DNA from 2 places in the Neorhizobium sp. AL 9.2.2 genome. Region 2 is predicted to be linked to the other one. Evidence: riboswitches for the same ligand, from Rfam matches in the RefSeq annotation. Region 2 holds a riboswitch; the other holds the start of a gene.
The links. Region 2 has a riboswitch for thiamine pyrophosphate ahead of G6K99_RS20340 (ABC transporter permease). Riboswitches for the same ligand answer to the same signal wherever they lie in the genome.
Positions count from the first base shown of each region.

Region 1 (9,426 bases), on a different contig from region 2:
TTGTTGGAACCTTTACAACACAAGCGCGTTAACCCGCCGGAACGGCGAATTTAATGCTGCATCGTGCTGCGTGTTCTCCGTCCTAACCAATAGCGGGGCGATTGCCTAACCGGTCCAAGACCTCCGCGAGACACTTGAGGGACATCGGCAGAAATTCGCAAAAATCAAGGCTGGAATATCGGTAATCCCGCAATTCAGCGTTTTTTTTGGTTCTGCCCTTTGTCGATCACGGCACCACGGAGAACACTATGACAGCCATGTCCGCAGACCGCACAATGATCAAGATAGCGATGTCGGCTCCGTATCTCGCCCGCGAGGAAGAGCGTGATCTGGCAATCCGTTGGAAAGACCGCCAGGATCAGGGCGCTCGAAACCAGATTGCACTCGCCCACATGCGTCTCGTCATCGCGATGGCGTCGAAATTCCGTGGGTTCGGTCTACCCATGAGCGATCTCGTTCAGGAAGGTTATGTGGGATTGCTCGAGGCTGCGGCAAGGTTCGAACCGGCCCGCGATGTCCGCTTTTCCACATACGCCAGCTGGTGGATCCGTGCCTCCATGCAGGACTATATCCTGCGCAACTGGTCGATCGTTCGCGGTGGTACGAGTTCAGCCCAGAAGGCGCTGTTCTTCAATCTGCGCCGCCTGCGCGCAAAACTTGCCCGCGGCGACTCCAACCTCACGGCCCAGGCCATCCATGAGGAAATTGCCGTCGCACTCGGCGTCAGCGTTTCCGACGTGCAGACAATGGATGCCCGTCTCTCCGGCAATGACTCGTCGCTCCAGGCTCCAACGATTTCCGGTGATGCCGACAGTGGCGAACGCCTCGACATGCTGGCCAGCGGCGAACCACTGCCGGACGAACAGGTTTCGGGCATGATTGATGGCGAGCGTCGCCTGAAATGGCTGCAGGGTGCCCTCACCAAGCTCAACGACCGCGAAAAGATGATCATCCGCGCCCGCAGGCTGACGGATGACGGTGCGACGCTGGAAGCGCTGGGTGCCAAGCTCGGAATTTCCAAGGAGCGTGTGCGGCAGATCGAAAGCCGCGCGATCGAGAAGCTGAAGTCGGCACTCGTCACCGCAAATCCGCAGATGGCGCTTGTGTCCTAAACACACTGTGCCCGCGCCGCTCTGGCGGTCGCGACATCTCGATACGATGCTTTAAAGCGCGCAGGCCCTTGAAACGGCCTTCGCGCTTTGAAGCTTTTATACAAGCCTCATTCGGAAATGATTTTGACTTTTTGGCCCGGCGACAATGTCGCGCCGACCGGAATGGCGTTGATCAGCTTGAACAGGTCCAGCTTGCGGTCTGTGCCCATCATCCGGCTTGACAGCGATGCCATCGTATCCTGCGGCCCAACGCTTACGACGCGGACGCGGAGCGGCTTCAGCGACGCGATTTCAGGCTGTGTCATGCGGCGGAAGCTGTTGCGCAGGATTTGTGCGGTCGTGTCGAGTGCGGGACTGCCCTTCGGGACCGCCGTCAGGAACCGGAAGATCTGGTCGTTGACCTTGATCACGGTCACGTCGAAATCCCAGCGTTCGGCGGATGCGCGTGCGGTCGCGGCCGGCAGGCCGTTGACAGTCGTCTCGCGCACGGTTTCCGGCTGAAGCCCGGCCACCCAGCCGCTGGTCAGATAGTTGGGCAAGCTGCTGGTGTCGCCAGCGGCGACGCCGTCGAAACGGATCGCGGTTTCGCCAGGTCCTGTCGCGAGAACCGCTTCCACCTTGTTGTCGATGCGGAAGTCCGGCGGAACGTCGAAGCGTATTCCAAGGCCCCCGTGCAGGAAGGTCTGGCCGCGGACATAGCCCTCCTGTGGGCTGTCGCCATAGAGAAGACCATCGATGCCGGCGAGGAAATAGTCGCGACCCTTGTCGCCGACGCCTTCCTGGCCGAAATTGCGGGCGTGCCTGCGGGCCAGATCGACGCGTTGGGCGGAATTCGGGTGGCTGGACAGGAAGTCCAGGCTCTGGTCGCTGTCGGGATCGACCGCCGAGTAGCGCGCATAGGCCGCCATTGAATCGAGGAAGCGCGCAGCGGCGTAAGGGTCGTAGCCAGCTTCGCCCAGCATCCGCACACCGATCACGTCCGCCTGCAGTTCCTGCTGGCGGGAGAAGGCTGCCAGCCTCAGCTTGCCGCGGGCAAGCGCCTGCTTGCCAGCGATGTCGCTCGAGAGAACTTCGGCGACCACCCGGCTGGCGATTACTTCAGCTTCCTCGCGCCGCTGCCGTTCGATCCCGTGATTGGCGGTCACGTGGCCCATCTCGTGCGACAGCACGGCCGCAACTTCCGAAGCGTCGTTGGCGAGCGCCAGCAGTCCACGCGTGACGTAGAGATAGCCACCCGGCAGGGCGAAGGCATTGATCGCCGGGGAATTGAGGATAGTGATGCGGAAGGATTGCGTCGGATTTTCCGAAACGGCGGTCAGCGCACCGGCAATCCGGGCAACCAGCCGTTCGGTCTTTGCGTCACGATATTCGCCGCCGTAGCTTGCAACGATACGGGGATGCTCGCGTGCACCCATCTGCGCCCGCGGATCGTTCTTCTGCACTTCGTCGACGATCTGAGGCGAGTCTGATGGAGAAACGTTCGGCGTATAGGCTTGGTCGAACACGGACTGACAGCCTGCGAGTGCTGCACCTGCGAGCAACACGACGGCAAAGCGTCCCCAACGGCGCGATGCGCTGGTCTGCCCGGTCCTGCCGGGTGTCGCGTCCTCGCGTGTTTTGATCCGTGTCTTCTGCACCGTCAGTCCCGTTCACCTTCGCTTCGTACCGATTTTCGCATCGCATGCACAGATAAAAGAGATAGGTTCAGCCGGCGCGTTTGCAATTGACTTCTGATAAACCAAGGCGATGACATCGCCGCAAGACCAAATTGTGGCACTGCGATAACGTTGGTTTTCGCCTGTCTCTATTCGTGACGACGCTCCGTCGACTGGCCTCTAGCGGGCGTAAGGAATAGCCGTGTTTGCGGCGGAGTTCACGATCGTGCCATCGTCGACGGCGACCACCACATCGGCAAGCTTTTGAACCTCGGCGCGGTCGTGGCTGACGATCACCACCGTATTGCCGGTTTCGCGGTGCAGGTCCAGAAGCAGCGATGCCATCGAAGCCCTGAGTTCGGGATCAAGCGCCGCAAACGGCTCGTCCATCAGCAAAACGGGCCTCTTTCGCACCAGTACCCGCGCGAAGGCCGCGCGTTGCCGCTCGCCGCCGGACAGCGTTCCCGGTTTGCGCGTCTCGAAGCCGGCAAGCCCGACGCGGTCGAGTGAGTGCGATATTCTCATCCTGTCCTCACGCGAAAGCTTCAGGGACGGATCGACGCCGAGACCGATATTGGTGAGGAGGTCGAGATGGGCGAACAGATTGTTGTCCTGGAACACCAGCGAAATCGGCCGCTGAGACGGGTGCGCGTGGGTCACGTCCTCGCCCGCGATCAGGACGCGGCCGGACTCAGGTATCTCGAAGCCCGCGATGAGGTTCAGCAGTGTCGACTTGCCCGAACCCGAGGGGCCGGTCACGGCAGTAATCGCGCCGCCGGTCATGGCAATATCGAAGCTGAACCGTTTGCTGCCGAGTTGCAGCGCGATCTTTTCCAGGCGGATGCTGTCAGCCATCGTATTCCCTTCGGCGGCGAAGACTTCCGAGGATCGTCAGCGCCAGACATATCACGCCTAAAAGCAGGGCAAGCCCGTCGGCGTCGTTGGTTCGGTAGCTGGATAGTCGGCTGTAGACGAGCCAGGGCAGGGTCGTCAGTTCCGAGGAGCCGAACAGGGCCACGGCTCCGAGATCGCCGAGCGAGAGCGCCATGGCAAACGACAGTGCCGTCAGGACAGGGCCGATCAGGAAGGGCAGGTCGATCCGCCGCAATCGCGAAAGGCCTGATACGCCGAGGCTCGCGGCCAGCCGTGCCGTCTGCCGCCGATGATCCTCGATCGAGGGCTCCAGGACCCGCATCACGAAGGGCAGCGCCATCAGCATGTTGATCGCCGCGACCAGTGCCGGGGCAAACCGCGAGACATCGCCAAACGGGCGAAGCAGCAGGAACCAGCCTGTCCCGATCACCACCGGCGGCACCAGCAGCACCAGCGACGACGTCGCGCCGAGCATCGCCGCCAGTCCACGCGCCGGGATGCCGGGATGGCGGAGGTCTCTTATGGCAATGCGCGCATGGATGATCGCCAATGCAACGCTGACGGCCAGCAGCCCGGACAAGAGCGCGATCGACAGGCTTGTATAGGCCGCGTTGAGGAAGGCGGGGCTTGAGGCCAGCCGCCAGAGATCGGCCTTGATGCCGGCTAGGAAGATCGAGGCAAGCGGCAGGACGAGAAACAGGGTCGCAGCGAGGATGGTCGAGCCGTCCCACAGCCTTGCGCCCCATGTGCGTCCATCGAAGCGGCGGGTGGCGCGGCCGGCGGTCACATGTGTGCCGTCGGGGGCGGGGAGAAACGCGAGGGCGGCGAGGATCAGGCCGGTTACCGCAATCTGCAGCACCGCCAATCCGATGGCGCGGGGCGGATCGAAATCGAAGCGCAGCGACTGGTAGATCGCTACTTCCAGTGTCGTTGCCGCCGGCCCGCCACCGAGGATGAGGACCAGCGTGAAACTGGTGGCGCAGAGCATGAAGATCAGCCCGGCAATGCCTGGCACGACGCGGATCAGGGCCGGGCCTTCGATGAAACGGAAGATCGACAGGGGCTTCATGCCGAGGCTGGTGGACAGCAGCCAGTATTCGGCCGGCTGCCGCTCAAGCGCCACGAGAAACAGCCGGGCGGCCAGCGGCAGGTTGAAGAACACGTGGGCCAGAAGAATGCCGGTCAGGCCGTAAATGCTGATCGGTTGCTCCAGCCCCAATGTCGATAGGAGGCCGTTCACCGCGCCCTGGCGGCCCCAGATGCCGATCAGACCCAGCGCCCCGATCAGAACCGGCAGGCCCATCGGCAGCGCCATCAGCCGCACGATCCAGACGCGGCCGATGAAATGTGGCCGTCTCGCCAGTGACAGCGCTACGGGAAGGGCAAGGCATACGGAGAACAAGGTCGATAGCGCCGCCTGCCACAGCGTGAACTGCAGGATGCGGCCGGTATAGGCCGTGAACAATTGCCCCTGCGTTTCAGGGGCATCCCAGAGCAGCAGGGCCGAGACCGCGATGCCGACGAAAAGCGCGATCGCGCCGAGGCTCAGCACCCCGCCGGAAATCCCTCGTCTTCGCTCGGCAGCGGTCAGCAGCATACCCGATTCAGCCGATCAGTTCATGCTCATGGCGTTGAGCCATTCGTCGATCCATGCCTGGCGGTTCTTCGCGACTTCGTCAGATCCCATCAGGAATGTCTTTTCCGGCTTAACCAGCTTGCCGAAAGCGTCTGGCAGCGGTTGCGACGTCTTCGTCACCGGCATCATCCAGTTGGTGGTAGGGATCACATCCTGGAAGCCCTGCGACACCATGAACTTCAGGAAGTCACGGGCGAGATCCTTGTCACGGGCGCCCTTCAGCATGCCGGCCACTTCGATCTGAACGTAATGTCCCTCGGAAAAAGCAGCCGCCTGGTAACGGTTCTCGTTCTCCTCCACCATGTGGTAGGCAGGCGAGGTCGTATAGGACAGCACCATCGGCACTTCGCCCTTGGTAAACAGGCCGTAGGCTTCAGACCAGCCGGGGGTGACGGTCAGGATGCGGCCCTTCAGCTTTGCCCAGGCTTCCGGCGCCTTGTCGCCATAGACGGATTTCATCCACAAAAGCAGGCCGAGGCCGGGTGTCGAGGTGCGCGGATCTTCGATCGCGATCTTCTGCGACGGATCGCCTTCCACCAGTTCCTTCAGGCTCCTCGGCGGGTTCTTGATGGTCTTCGTGTCGTAGACGACGGCGAAATGGCCGTAGTCATAGGGCAGGAACGTATCGTCGGCGTAATTGCCGGGAACGCTGATGCCGCCATTCTCTGACGATGCCTGCAGTCCATGCGGTTCGAACAGGCCGGTGGCCTTGGCCTCCGAAATCAGGTTGGTGTCGAGCCCAAGCGCGATATCGGCCTTGGTCGTCTCACCCTCCAGCTTCAGCCGGGTCAGAAGTGCGACGCCATCGGCGACAGCCACGAATTCGACCTTGCAGGCGCAGGTCTTTTCGAAAGCGGCCTTCACCTTGGGGCCAGGGCCCCAGTCGGCGGTGAAGCTTTCATAGGTGTAGATGGTCAGCACCTTGTCTTCGGCCTTGGCGGCCGGCGACAGGATGATGGTGGCCGCAGCCACGGTGAGCGATAGCAAGAGTTTGCGCATCAACGCCTCCTTCAAAATCAATCTACAAGGGGAATAGGCGCTGAGCGTGAGCCGTCTAATCCCTCCGCCGGTGTTAGCCGGATCAGGTTCCGCGGGTTGGCTGAAAGCCTCTCAGCCGCACGTTACCGCGCAGCACCCCGTTAGAGCGGGAGTAGATGTAACGGTGAAGGAATTGTCTGGCAAGTGGTGTCGAACCCTGCCGTCTTGCGTTCAGGGCCAAAGGACCGAAAGGCATCGTGCGATAGCAGTCTCGATAGCAAGAAAGCCGCCCGGCGTGCCGGACGGCTTTCTTGCTAGTAGTTCTTTGACAACAAGGTTCAGGCGTTGAGCGCGTAGCCTGACTGGGAGTCGTTGCGGAATATCTTGAGGTCACGCGGCACGATCGCCATGCCGCCAAGACGGTTGGCGATGGCATAGTCGATTGTCTGCTCTACCACATGCGGCATCACGGGCTTGGTCAGAACGCCGAGCGATCCCTCGACGCCGTCTTTCACGTCTTCCGGATTGGCCGTCATGAAGATGACCGTCAGGCCGTATTCGGCAGCGAGTTCGCGCCCGATTTCCGGACCTGTGCGGCCATCGGCGAGATTGACGTCGACCAGCGCGATATCGGCGTATGCACCGAGCGACAGGGCGTGCTTGCGGGCGCTGGCAAAGCCTGCAACCTTGAGACCCATGCTCTCGACAGTCTCGGCAACATCAAGCGCGATCAGGAATTCGTCCTCAACGATCAGAACGCGCTGTTCCATTGCATCACTCGCCAGCCGACGACGCATCACATTAGTCAGCATTGGACATTCCTAACCGTTTTGTTTCCATCTGGTCGGCATGTCGGCATTCATACCGCACTACGCATTTCGACCACTTGATGGATGCCGAACGTCACCGGGGAATGTTTGTTCCGGCTCCCGACAAATAAAACGGTGGATGTTTATTTGTTAAGTATAGGAATTCTTTAACTATCCTTCAATCTGTTCTCTGAGCATCTCGAGTTCCAGCCATTCTTCTTCCATTTTGGCGACGCGATCGCGCAGTTTTGCCGTTTCTGCGGCGAGCTTTGAAAATGCCGACGGGTCTTTGGCAAAGAGTTTGGGATCGGCCATCTTGCGTTCGGACGTGGCGATGTCGTCCTGTGCCTTCGCCATTTCCTTGGGAAGGTTTTCGAGCGCGAATTTCTGCTTGAACGAAAGCTTGCCCTTTGCCTTAGTGACACCGGGCGCACTGCCTTCGGTCTTTGCCTTTTCCGCCTTATCGGCGCGGCGCTTTTCGTCGGCCATGCCTTTGCGCTGCTGCAGCATGTCGGTATAGCCGCCTGCATATTCGATCCAGCGTCCATCCGGCGCATCCGGGTCTACCGGAGCGATCGTCGAGGTCACGGTGCGGTCGAGAAAGTCGCGGTCATGGCTGACGAGAATGACGGTGCCGGCATATCCCGCAACGATTTCCTGCAAGAGGTCCAGCGTCTCGATGTCGAGGTCGTTGGTCGGTTCGTCGAGGATCAAAAGGTTCGATGGTTTTGCCAGCATGCGGGCCAGCATCAGCCTTGCGCGCTCTCCGCCGGAGAGGTTCTTGATCGGCGTGCGGATCTGTTCCGGCTGGAACAGGAAGTCTTTCATGTAGCCCGCCACATGCCGCTGTTCGCCGTTGACCAGCAGCGTTTCGCCGCGGCCGTCTGTCAAGTAATGGGACAGCGTGTCGGCGGGATCGAGGTCCTCGCGCTTCTGGTCGAGCGTGGCAATCTCGAGATTGGTGCCGAGCTTGATCCAGCCGCCGTCGGGGGCGAGCTGGCCCGTCAGCATCTTCAGCAGCGTCGTCTTGCCAGCACCATTCGGGCCGACCAGGCCGATCCGGTCGCCGCGATGGATGCGGATCGAGAATGGCGCGACGATCGGCTTGTCATAGGTCTTGGTGATGTTTTCCGCTTCCACCACCAGCTTGCCGGACTCGCGACCTTCGGCGACGGAGGCCTGAACGGAACCCTGCGGCCCCTTGTGGCCGCGGTAGTCGGCACGCATGGACTGCAGCTCGCCGACGCGGCGCATGTTGCGCTTGCGCCTTGCGGTCACGCCGTAGCGCATCCAGTGTTCTTCACGCTCAATCGCCTTGCCGAGCTTGTGCTGCTCGATCTCTTCCTCTTCGAGAACCTGATCGCGCCAGGCTTCGAAATGGCCGAAACCGCGCGACAGGCGGCGGGAGGTGCCGCGGTCGAGCCAGACTGTAGCGTTCGACACCTTTTCGAGAAAGCGACGGTCATGGCTGATGACGACCAGTGCGCTACGGGTCTTGCGCAGCTCGTCTTCCAGCCATTCGATGGTCGGCAGATCGAGATGGTTGGTCGGCTCATCCAGCATCAGGATATCAGGTTCCGGTGCCATGACGCGGACAAGTGCTGCACGTCGCGCCTCGCCACCGGAAAGCCTGACCGGGTCTTCCTCGCCTGTCAGGCCCAGATGCTCCAGCAGATAGGTGACGCGGTAGGGGTCGTCGCCCGGTCCAAGCCCCGCTTCCGCATAGGCCTGCACGGTTTTGAATCCAGCAAAATCCGGCGCCTGTTCGAGATAGCGGATCGTCGCATTGGGGTGCCGGAAAACCTCGCCGGACTGTGCTTCCACCATGCCGGCGGCGATCTTCATCAGCGTCGATTTGCCCGACCCGTTGCGGCCGACGAGAGAAATCCGGTCTCCCGGCTCCACCTGCAGGGCAGCTCCGTTGAGAAGCGGCGTGCCGCCGAAGGTTAGAACGATATCGTCGAGTTTCAGAATAGGCGGTGCCATGCGGCGTCTATGCTCCGGAAAAATCGTTTGGGCGGGCAAGGATCATCGCCTTGCCGTCACGTAAATGGAATTGGACCGGCCCTTCTGCAACGTTGGACACGGTGCGGGAGGAACCGAAGGGCAGCGCGTAATCCTTGAGAGGATAGCGCGCGCCGTGAATGTCGAGGCCTGCGAGGGCTGTGAAACCGATAACGGAAAACAACGCGCCCTTGGGCAGGTCGAGCGTCATCGTGCCGGTGAGAAAGGGCACAGCCTCTTCCTCGCCGGATGTCAGGAAAACGTCATGGCCGCGTTCGGCAAGGCTCATCGCATGCAAAAAATGCTGGAGCGCGTGGTCGGAGCGTTCTCCGCCCAGCGCGCCGATCAGGATCAGCCGC
Region 1 is NZ_JAALXU010000007.1:317,404-326,829, reverse strand. It holds gene G6K99_RS16510 (RNA polymerase factor sigma-32) at 249-1,112, shown strand; gene G6K99_RS16505 (M48 family metalloprotease) at 1,220-2,734, opposite strand; gene G6K99_RS16500 (ATP-binding cassette domain-containing protein) at 2,948-3,622, opposite strand; gene thiP (thiamine/thiamine pyrophosphate ABC transporter permease ThiP) at 3,615-5,237, opposite strand; gene thiB (thiamine ABC transporter substrate binding subunit) at 5,253-6,290, opposite strand; TPP riboswitch at 6,318-6,425, opposite strand; gene G6K99_RS16485 (response regulator) at 6,593-7,066, opposite strand; gene G6K99_RS16480 (ABC-F family ATP-binding cassette domain-containing protein) at 7,235-9,049, opposite strand; gene G6K99_RS16475 (thiamine diphosphokinase) at 9,057-9,426, opposite strand, start outside.
Region 1: it holds a riboswitch for thiamine pyrophosphate, as region 2 does, so the genes downstream of both, thiB (thiamine ABC transporter substrate binding subunit) here and G6K99_RS20340 (ABC transporter permease) in region 2, are expected to answer to the same signal.

Region 2 (9,426 bases):
ACCTTGCGACGGTCTGCATCCAGTGTACCGAGATTGACGACGAGGACATCCGCTTTCGAGACGAAACCGACGATTTCATCCGGGGAGGAGGTCATCGACGGAATGGCGCCGATCGCGGTGAGACCATCGGCGACGAATTTCTGCACCACCGTGTTCATCAGACAATGGACGCGTGGGCGCCGGGCCCGCACACGTGCCAGAAGATCGCCGGCCTGTTGCGGCGTCGGGTAATTGTTCATTGTCATCACCGGATTTCGATCGCCACGTCTTCGACCGGCGGCGCCTGCGGAATGAGGCCGCTCGCTGCCATGAACTCACCGAAACGCTGGTATCTGCCGCGATCAAGCGCTGCAGGCCGTTTGGCGAAACGTGGCAGCGTATCGGTGAACGCCTGCCGATTGAGCTGGTCGTCGAGGTTGGGATAGGCCTTGATGAACAGCTTCCAGGCATTGTCCGGGTGATTGGTCAGGAAGATCGCAGCCTTCTCGACGGATTCGAGAAAGCGGGGGAGGCGGGGATCTGTCGCAAGCGCGTCGCGCGTCACGAAGATCAGCTCGTCATAAACAGGGACGCCGTGTTCTTCCGGAAAGAAGGAACGACCCTCGTGCCCTTCGATCCGCATCTGCGTCAGTTCGAAGTTTCTAAAACCGCCAAGCGTGGCATCGACCTTGCCGCCGATCAGCGACGGCGAGAGGGCGAAATTGACGTTGATCAGTTGGACCTCGGTAAGTGCAACGCCTTCGCCTTCGAGCATGCGCTTCAACATCGCATCTTCGAAACCCGTGACGGAAAAGCCGACCTTCTTGCCGCGCAGGTCCTTGAGGCTCTTGATCGGGCCATCGGCGAGAACCGTCACCGTATTCAAGGGCGTTTCGACGAGGGTACCGATTCGCTTGAGCGGCAGGCCGGCTGCACGGTCGAGATAGAGGTTCGGTTGGTAGTGGATGCCGATATCGGCCTGGCCGGTGGCAACGAGGCGAGGCACCGTCGACGGGTCGGCGGGAGGCACCAGCTCGACATCGAGGCCGGCGTCTTCGAAATAGCCGTTCTGGGCGGCAATCACGAGCGGCGCATGGTCCGGGTTCACGAACCATTCAAGCATGACGGTGAGCTTTTCTGCCGCCTGGCTAGCGGACGCAATCATGCTCACGGATAGGGCAATGGCAAAGGCCAGAAGCATGCGTTTCATGGGTGGTCGTCTCTCCTCACGATGATAACTGTGTCTGTTGTTCGGTCTCGATTGCCCAATGGGGGCGTCCCTTTACGAGACGGTCGAAACCCAGGCGCAGCGCGACGCTGGTCAGGGCCAGGATGGTCATGGCTGCGAAAACGGTGTCGGTCTGCATCCGGGCGTTCGCCTGAACCATGACAAAGCCGAGCCCGGCTGAAGCCCCGACCCATTCGCCGATCACGGCACCCAGCGGCGCGAGCGGCACGGCGACGCGCAGACCGGACACGAGCGCCGGCAGCGCAAGCGGTGTTCTGAGCCTCACAAGGATCTGCCAGGGCGTCGCGCTTGTCAGCGCGGCGGCTTCCAGGATCGCCGGTTCCGTCCGCCTCAGGCCATCTGCGAAGGCGGAGGCGACCGGGAAGAAGATGACGAGCGTCGTCATCATCACTTTCGACGCCATGCCGAAACCGAGCCAGAGCACCAGGATGGGTGCCAGCACGAAGACCGGAAAGGTCTGCAGGATAAGGATGATCGGCCAGGCAAGCCTGCCGGCCCGCGGGAATGCCACGACGAGAAACGCGACCGCCGCACCGAAGATGCTGCCGGCGACGAGACCTGCAAAAATCTCGGTGATGGTGACAGCGGTATGATGAGCGAGGAAGCTGCTCTGACGCACCAATGCCTGCACCACCGCGAGCGGTGACGGCAAAAGATAGCGTGGCGGCGAAAAGACCTGAACGGCTATCTGCCAGCCCACCAGCAGCAGAAAAAGCCCGAGGGCTGCAAACCGGGACTGCATGTCAGCGACGCGGGTTGAAACCGTCGAACCGCATTCGTCCTATTCGGGTATTTCTCGAGAGCGTAAGCATGGCTGATCTCCTGACCTTGACATCATGGAGATCCAGGCGAGCGGAGAATAAGAAAGAGGTGCGGTATTGCGCCGTTTCCGTTCCTACGCCGGTATGACCCGGATCAGGTTCAAGGGTCCGGCTCACCGCCATCTCAGCACCGTTCGATGCTCCCCTCGGAATGACGCTAAGGTTGGACAAAGAAACGGCCTTTGTCAATCGCTTGCGATCGCTGTCCGGCAGAGCCTGCGCGGCGAGGTGACAAAAATTTTATTCTATGTCATCCGCCTCCCGGAAACCCGGGGCCCGTCCGCTGGTTATGTCTTCGCAACTTAGGAGGAGCAACCATGACCGATAGAGAACAGGAACAGCGCGAACGGGCCTACAGACTGTGGGAGGAAGAAGGCCGTCCTGAAGGGTCCCATGACGATCACTGGAAGCGTTCCGAGCATCCAGCCGACATGTCGGATCAGGAAAGCGACGATGTGACCAAGGTCAACCAGCAGGCTGATGCGGCGTTTGGTGGAGAGAACGATGCAGCGGCCGACGATGCCGCCACAATCCGGCCTCCGTCGTCAGTCGCGCCGGACTGACGTCGACCAGCGGTAGTCTGGATAGGTATCAGACCTGCCCTGCATGAAAGGGGTTGGCACAACACCTCGAAATATCGGCTGCCGATAGTTCGGCCGTCGACACACTTCAGCCGTCACAAAACCCGTTCGTCCGGTCCACTTTATGCGTCGTCGGGCGATCGAGAACCTGACCGAAACACACGACGGCCACCCGTTTTCCGGTGGCTTTCGCCAGATACATATAGTCGTCAGCGCGTTTGACATAGGTTTGCGGCGTGTCTTCGGCCTTTAGGAACGTAACGCCGACCGCGGCACCCGTGAATGTCACCTGGCCATCGATGGGGATCGGCTTGAACACCCTTTCCATCGTTTCCTGAATATGCGTCTGCATATCGCCCGCAAACTTGCGATCCATGTCGAGAAGAATAGCAAACTCGTCTCCTCCGACCCTGGCGATGAAATCCGTTGCTCGGAAACTTTCGCGAAGTCTCGCCGAGATCGTTCGCAGGACTTCGTCGCCTGCGGAATGCCCCAGACTGTCGTTGACGATCTTGAAGCCGTTGAGATCGATGTAGGCGATGGCGAGCTTTCTGTCATTGAGCAGGTTGCGGGCAACCTCTCCGGCAACAACCTCATCGAAACAGGCTCGGTTTGGGAGACCTGACAGGGCATCGGTCTGCGCGGAGGTTTTCAGAGCGCTTTCGATAGCGCGCTGCTGCCTGACGCGGGCAGACACATCGACAATGACCTCCACATCGAATGAAACGCCATCGACGATCGTGCGTTGCGCGGAAATCAGGGTTGGGATGATCGTACCATCCGAATGAGCAATCTCAACATCTTCGAGCTCGTAGGCGCCGTCCTCGCGCAATAGCCGGTGCCGTCTGTCGCGGGCGGGATTGTCGATCGCGGCACCCTCGGAAATCAGCTTCTTTCCGTTGATCTCGTCCCATTTCAGGCCGGTGAGCTTCAGATAGGCATCGTTGACTTTGACGTAGCTCGAGGTTTTCGTGTCGCTCGTCGTGATGGCCATGGCAATGGGCGCGGACTCAAACATCCTCATCAGCATTGAGATCAAGTGTTGCGTCGGCAGGACATCAGCCTGGTCCGGATCATGCCAGACATGAGGAGCCTTCACGGATACTTTCCCGTCCAGCGGGACCTCCGTGGGCACGATCTCGGTGATGGTGCCGTACCATTTCACGATCTTGCCGGTCGCATCGCGATGAGGCTTTGCCCGACTGACCATCCATCGCCAGCTGTCGTCGTGCAGACGCATGCGAAACCTGGTTTCGAATGGGTCGCCGGATGGCAGCCATCCAAGCCATTCCCGCCGAACCCGCAAACTGTCGTCCGGATGCATCCGACCGTACCAGTCCGCGATCCGGTCACGCATCCTGGACATCGTCGGGTCTGGCGTTGGCCCCATGAAATTGACAATGCCTTCGGCATCGCTCGACCAGGGAATGTTCGGGCTGAGTTCGATCGACCATCGTGCGTGGTCTTCCGTCTCGGTCAGCGCCTTTTCCATCGATTTGTGACCGGTAACATCGATCGCCGTGACCGAAATGCCGATCGGCTCGCCTGCGTCGTCATCGACCCGCTGGTTCACCACGAGGAGAATGTTCTCACTTCCGGGCGGACGATATTCGTCCACAATCAAAGGCTCGCCCGCAAGGACTCGCTGAAGATCTTTGGTGACCCGGCGCGCCTCTCGTGCCGGCATGAAACTGTGAACGGTGAGCCCGATCATCTGCTCGGGCGTTAATCCCAGCATTGCAGCGAACCGATTGTTTACACTGACATGGCGCAAGTCTGAATCGAGAAAGCAGAGACCGACCGGTGCCGCCTCATAGAGCGTTTCCAGTTGATGGACCCGCTGGAACAGCGAGCCGGTTCCGCGGCGTTCCGTGAGTGGCTTCTGCTTGCTGACAGCGAGAAGCCGTTCTGTCGCATCACCGTCGACAGGTCTGCCAAACAGCCACCCCTGTCCAACGTCGCAACCAAGGCGCTTCAGCATTTCTGCCTGTTCTTCGGTTTCAACGCCCTCGGCAACAACCGTCATGCCAAGGCTTTGCCCCAGCCCAATGACCGAGGCGACGATTTTCCGGCTGCCGCTGTCATGCTGCATGGAGCGCACGAAGCTTGTGTCGATCTTCAGTTTGTCGAAGGGGAACGCGTGAAGCCGCGTCAGGCTGGCAAAGCCGGTCCCGAAGTCGTCGAGGGAGATGCCCATGCCGGCAGACTTGAGCGATGCTATGTTTTCCCTGACGACTGTATCGTCATCGAGCAGTGCGCTTTCCGTCATTTCGATATGGATCCGGTTCATCGGAAACCCGGTGTCCGAGATTATCGAAGCCAGAAAGTGGAAGAGGTCTGGGTCCTGAAACTGCGTCGGCGACAGGTTGATCGCGAGGACAAAGTCTCCCCTCCAGCTTGCAGCTTTGCGACAGGCATCCTGGACGATCTTTTGCGTCAAAGCCCCGATCAGATTGCTGGTTTCGGCGAACGGAATGAAATCTGAAGGTGCGATGGCACCTGCTTCAGAATCGGTCCAACGCGCAAGGACCTCAAAGCCGATGATCGCACCGCTCTGCAGATCGACAAGCGGCTGAAATGCCGGCCAGATCGCATCGGTTGAGAGGGCTTCGGAAAGTCGTCGCTTCGACAAGATGCCGTCCTTGGCGGACGCGGGTCCTTTCGTCAAAACCTGCTGTGCAGATTTCCGATTTGCCGGACCGATATGTCGACCAGAGATCATGGCACTTTCCACACTTGCGGAAAAGCAATGTCAGAGACCGCTTAAGAATAGATTAGCATGGCTTAATTTAAGAAACGATGCGTATCTGTCGGCATCTACATTGGTTCGATGGCCGCCATGAGCTATGACCGCGCTCGTGAGACTACAGGAGCGCGCTGCGGATCTTGCTGATGGCGGCGTCGGGATCCGAGCCATAGGGAATGAGCCCCTTCAACCTGCCATCCGCACCGATCAGGAACAGGTCCATCGTGTGGCTCATGGAATAGCCACCACTCTTGTTCGGCTTCTTTTCCGCAAATGCGCGCCATCCGGCCACCACCCGCCGGATCTCCTCAGGCGTTCCGGTCACCCCCGTGATCCGGTCGGAAAACGCCGTGACATAGCCGTTCATGATGTCAGGGGTGTCTCGCTCCGGGTCGACCGTGAACAGGTAGCTTTTGATCGGCAGGCCATCTTCACCCAGTTCCTTGAGGTATCCAGCAACTTCATAAAGCGTCGTCGGGCAGGCTTCCGGGCAATGCGTGTAGCCGAAATAGACCAGTGACGGGTTGCCCTTGAAGATCGACTGATCGACCGCTTCTCCCCGATCGTTGATCAGAGAAAACGCGGTATTGAATGTGGTGTTTCTTGGCTCATCCTTGAACGTAAAGAAGAGGATTCCGACGAGGACAGTGATGAAGATTGCCGAGATCGTTGTGGCAACCAGCATGAACGGGTTCTTCGTCATCAGTGGTGACCCTCATGAGCGGCGTGAGGCCTTTGCGCACCGGCAAACGGTCCGACGGCAAAATCGACCTCGATCGGCCCGGCCTTTTCAAAGATGAGCGTGACCGCCAGCGTCTCGCCCTCCTTGAAAGGTCTAGAGACATTCGTGAACATGAAATGATAGCCACCGGGTTCCAGCTTGACGGTAGACTTGGCCGGCACGGGGATGCCCTTGTCCAGTTCCCGCATTTCCATCACGGCGCCGGTCATCTTCATCTCGTGGATCTGGACTTCTTCGGCACGATCCGACCTCGCGCCGACAAGTCGATCGGCCGCGCCGGCGTTGTTGATCGTCAGGTAGCCCCCTCCGACCTTTGCTACCGGCAGCATGGCGCGGGAATATGCGGATTCGATCGTGATATCGCCGGCCCCGTGGGCATGCATGTGCTGGGAAGAGGCGGTGCCGGGCAGCATCAATGCCACGGCCGCTACAAGAAATTTCGCTCGGATTGTCGACATGGGTATTCGCCTTTGACGTAGCAGAATCGGTTTTGCTTATTCCGTCAGCTACGAAGAGGGGGCCCTCTGGCCGAGGTGCCGGTCAGCAGGACGAACCGAGAAAGGCTTTCGTTGGATTGCCAATGCGCGTGCACGATCTCGCGCAGGATCGGCGCACCCAACGTATCTGTCGGCAGTGGCAGTATTGATGCCGTCACATGCCGGCAGCCGTCGCAGGAGATCTTGCTTTCACCTTTATGGTGCTTCCCGGCTTCCGAGGGAAGGCAAAGATCAGGCAGACTTCCGTCCGGGAGGATGTAGGACGCAATCGCGATGGTCTCGATCGAGCGCGCATTGGCGGTCGGATTAGAATTGGCAAATCCAAGCAGCAGAAACGCAAGGCTGCAGAGAATGCGCAACCCTACCTGTCTAATCTGCCCAAAACACCGGATCATCTCGCCTATCAGCTCATCATGCAGCCCAAGGTCATAATGAGTTACGGCAACCCATGCAATGCGTTGCAACCACGAGGACATTGTGACGCAGATGAGCCGCGCGGGCAGACGACCCTCCCGATCACGTGCAGCGCTAAATTGGCGTCAGAGGCTCACGCCGCTTTCCCGGTCGAAGACATAGACGAGGTTTTTGTCGATGCCGGCGCGAAACTGCGTTCCATGTCGGACAGGGTGGTCTCCATCGACGATGGCGGTCATCTGCTGGCCGGCAAATTCAAACAGCACATGCGTCTGGGCGCCCGTCGGTTCGACGAGCAGCGTTTCTCCACCGATATTGTCGCCGCCGGCCGTCAGGTGTTCGGGGCGGAGCCCGAGCTTGACGCTCTGGCCGCGACGGACCTTGCGCAGCGGCGAAATGTCGATTGCGGATCCTTCCGCCAGACGAACGACCGGTCTGTCGTTTTCGCCGTCGATCGTGCCGTCGAGCAGGTTCATCGCGGGTGAGCCGATGAAGCCCGCGACGAAGAGGTTGGCAGGCGTCCGGTAGAGTTCCATCGGCGTGCCGACCTGCTCGATGCGGCCGGAATTGAGAACGACGATCCGGTCGGCAAGCGTCATCGCTTCGATCTGGTCATGCGTCACATAGATGGACGTCGTGCCGACCTTCTGGTGCAGCGCCTTGATCTCGGTGCGCATCTGCACGCGCAGTTTGGCGTCGAGATTGGACAAGGGTTCGTCGAACAGAAAGACTGCCGGATCGCGAACGATCGCCCGTCCCATCGCGACGCGCTGCCGTTGCCCGCCGGAAAGCTGGCTGGGCTTGCGGTCCAGCAGATCCTCGAGCGCCAGCATGCGGGCAGCTTCTCCGACGCGGGTCGCGATGTCAGGCTTGGTGACACCGGCAAGCTTGAGGTTGAAGCCCATGTTCTCGCCGACCGTCATGTGCGGGTAGAGTGCGTAGGACTGGAAGACCATCGCGATGTTGCGTTCCCGCGGCGTCATGGCATTGACCACCGTGCCGCCGATCGTGACTTCGCCGTCGCTGATGTCTTCAAGCCCCGCGATCATGCGCAGCAGCGTCGACTTTCCGCAGCCTGACGGCCCGACCAGGGCGATGAATTCGCCGTCATCGACCGACAGCGAGATATCGTGCACCACCTGGAGCGCGCCGTAGCTCTTGCGAACGTTTGTAAGGCCAACCGATGCCATGATGCTAATCCCTCATTTCAAGACTTTACGGCGCCGGCGGTTAGGCCTGCGATGATGTGTTTCTGGGCCAGGAAGAAGACGATGATCGTCGGCAGGATGGTGAGCGTGATGAAGGCAAGCACCAGCTGCCAATCGGTGCCGAACTCGCCGCGATAGACCATGATGCCGAGAGGCCACGGATATTTGCTTTCGGTATTCAGCATGATCAACGGCAGGATGTAGCTGTTCCAGCTGCTGACGAAGGTGACGATGCCAACCGTAGCCACGATCGGCCGCGATAGCGGCAGCGATATGTACCAGAAGAAGCGGATATAGCCGCAGCCATCGACAAAGGCCGCCTGGAACAGCTCTTCCGGCAGGTTGCGGAAATAGTTGCGGAACAGAAGGATGCTCATACCGAGCCCGAATGCGACCTGCGGCAGGATCACGCCCCAATAGGAGTCGAGCAGGCCAAGATCGCGAATACGGATGAACAGCGGGAGAATTGCCGTTGCTGCCGGAAACATCAGCCCGATCAGAAAGTAGTTGAGCAACTGGTTTGAGCCGAAGAAGCGGATATGCGCAAAGCAGAAAGCCGCCATCGACGAGACGACCAATGTGAGGAACACGGTGACACCGGCGATGATCAGCGAGTTCATCATCTGGCGCCAGTAGCGCTCGCCGAACAGGATATCGATGTAGTTGGACCAGACCCATTCGCTGGGGAGCCCGAACGGATTGAGCCGGAGGTCGCCAAGCGTCTTGAAGCCGCCTAGCGCCGTCGTGACCAGCGGCACCAGCACGACGGCAGCGACCAGCGACAGCGAAACATAGACATAGAGGCGCGTGGCCGTGGACACGCGGACTGTGGACGATGTGTCAGTCATTGCGCATGAATATCCTTTTGTAACCGAAGGCGATCGTTACACAAATGACGAACAGGACGACGCCGACGGCGCTTCCCAATCCGACCTGCATGCGCGTGACGCCGTAGGTGTAGAGAAAGGTGACCATGGTCTGCGTCGAGTTCGACGGACCGCCGCCGGTCAGCGGCATGATCAGGTCGAACAGTTGCAGCGATCCGATGATGGCAAAGAAGACGGACAGGCGCACGGTCGATCCGAGCAGTGGCAAGGTGACGTAGCGGAATTTCTGCCAGCCGGTCGCACCGTCGATCTCGGCCGCTTCCATGACGCTCTTGTCGATCGACTGGAGGCCGGCGATGAAC
Region 2 is NZ_JAALXU010000009.1:590,222-599,647, forward strand. It holds gene G6K99_RS20330 (hydroxyethylthiazole kinase) at 1-245, opposite strand, end outside; gene G6K99_RS20335 (ABC transporter substrate-binding protein) at 245-1,189, opposite strand; gene G6K99_RS20340 (ABC transporter permease) at 1,206-1,970, opposite strand; TPP riboswitch at 2,104-2,206, opposite strand; gene G6K99_RS20345 (DUF2934 domain-containing protein) at 2,367-2,612, shown strand; gene G6K99_RS20350 (EAL domain-containing protein) at 2,719-5,262, opposite strand; gene G6K99_RS20355 (SCO family protein) at 5,495-6,079, opposite strand; gene G6K99_RS20360 (copper chaperone PCu(A)C) at 6,079-6,576, opposite strand; gene G6K99_RS20365 (hypothetical protein) at 6,621-7,079, opposite strand; gene G6K99_RS20370 (ABC transporter ATP-binding protein) at 7,155-8,219, opposite strand; gene G6K99_RS20375 (carbohydrate ABC transporter permease) at 8,237-9,085, opposite strand; gene G6K99_RS20380 (carbohydrate ABC transporter permease) at 9,078-9,426, opposite strand, start outside.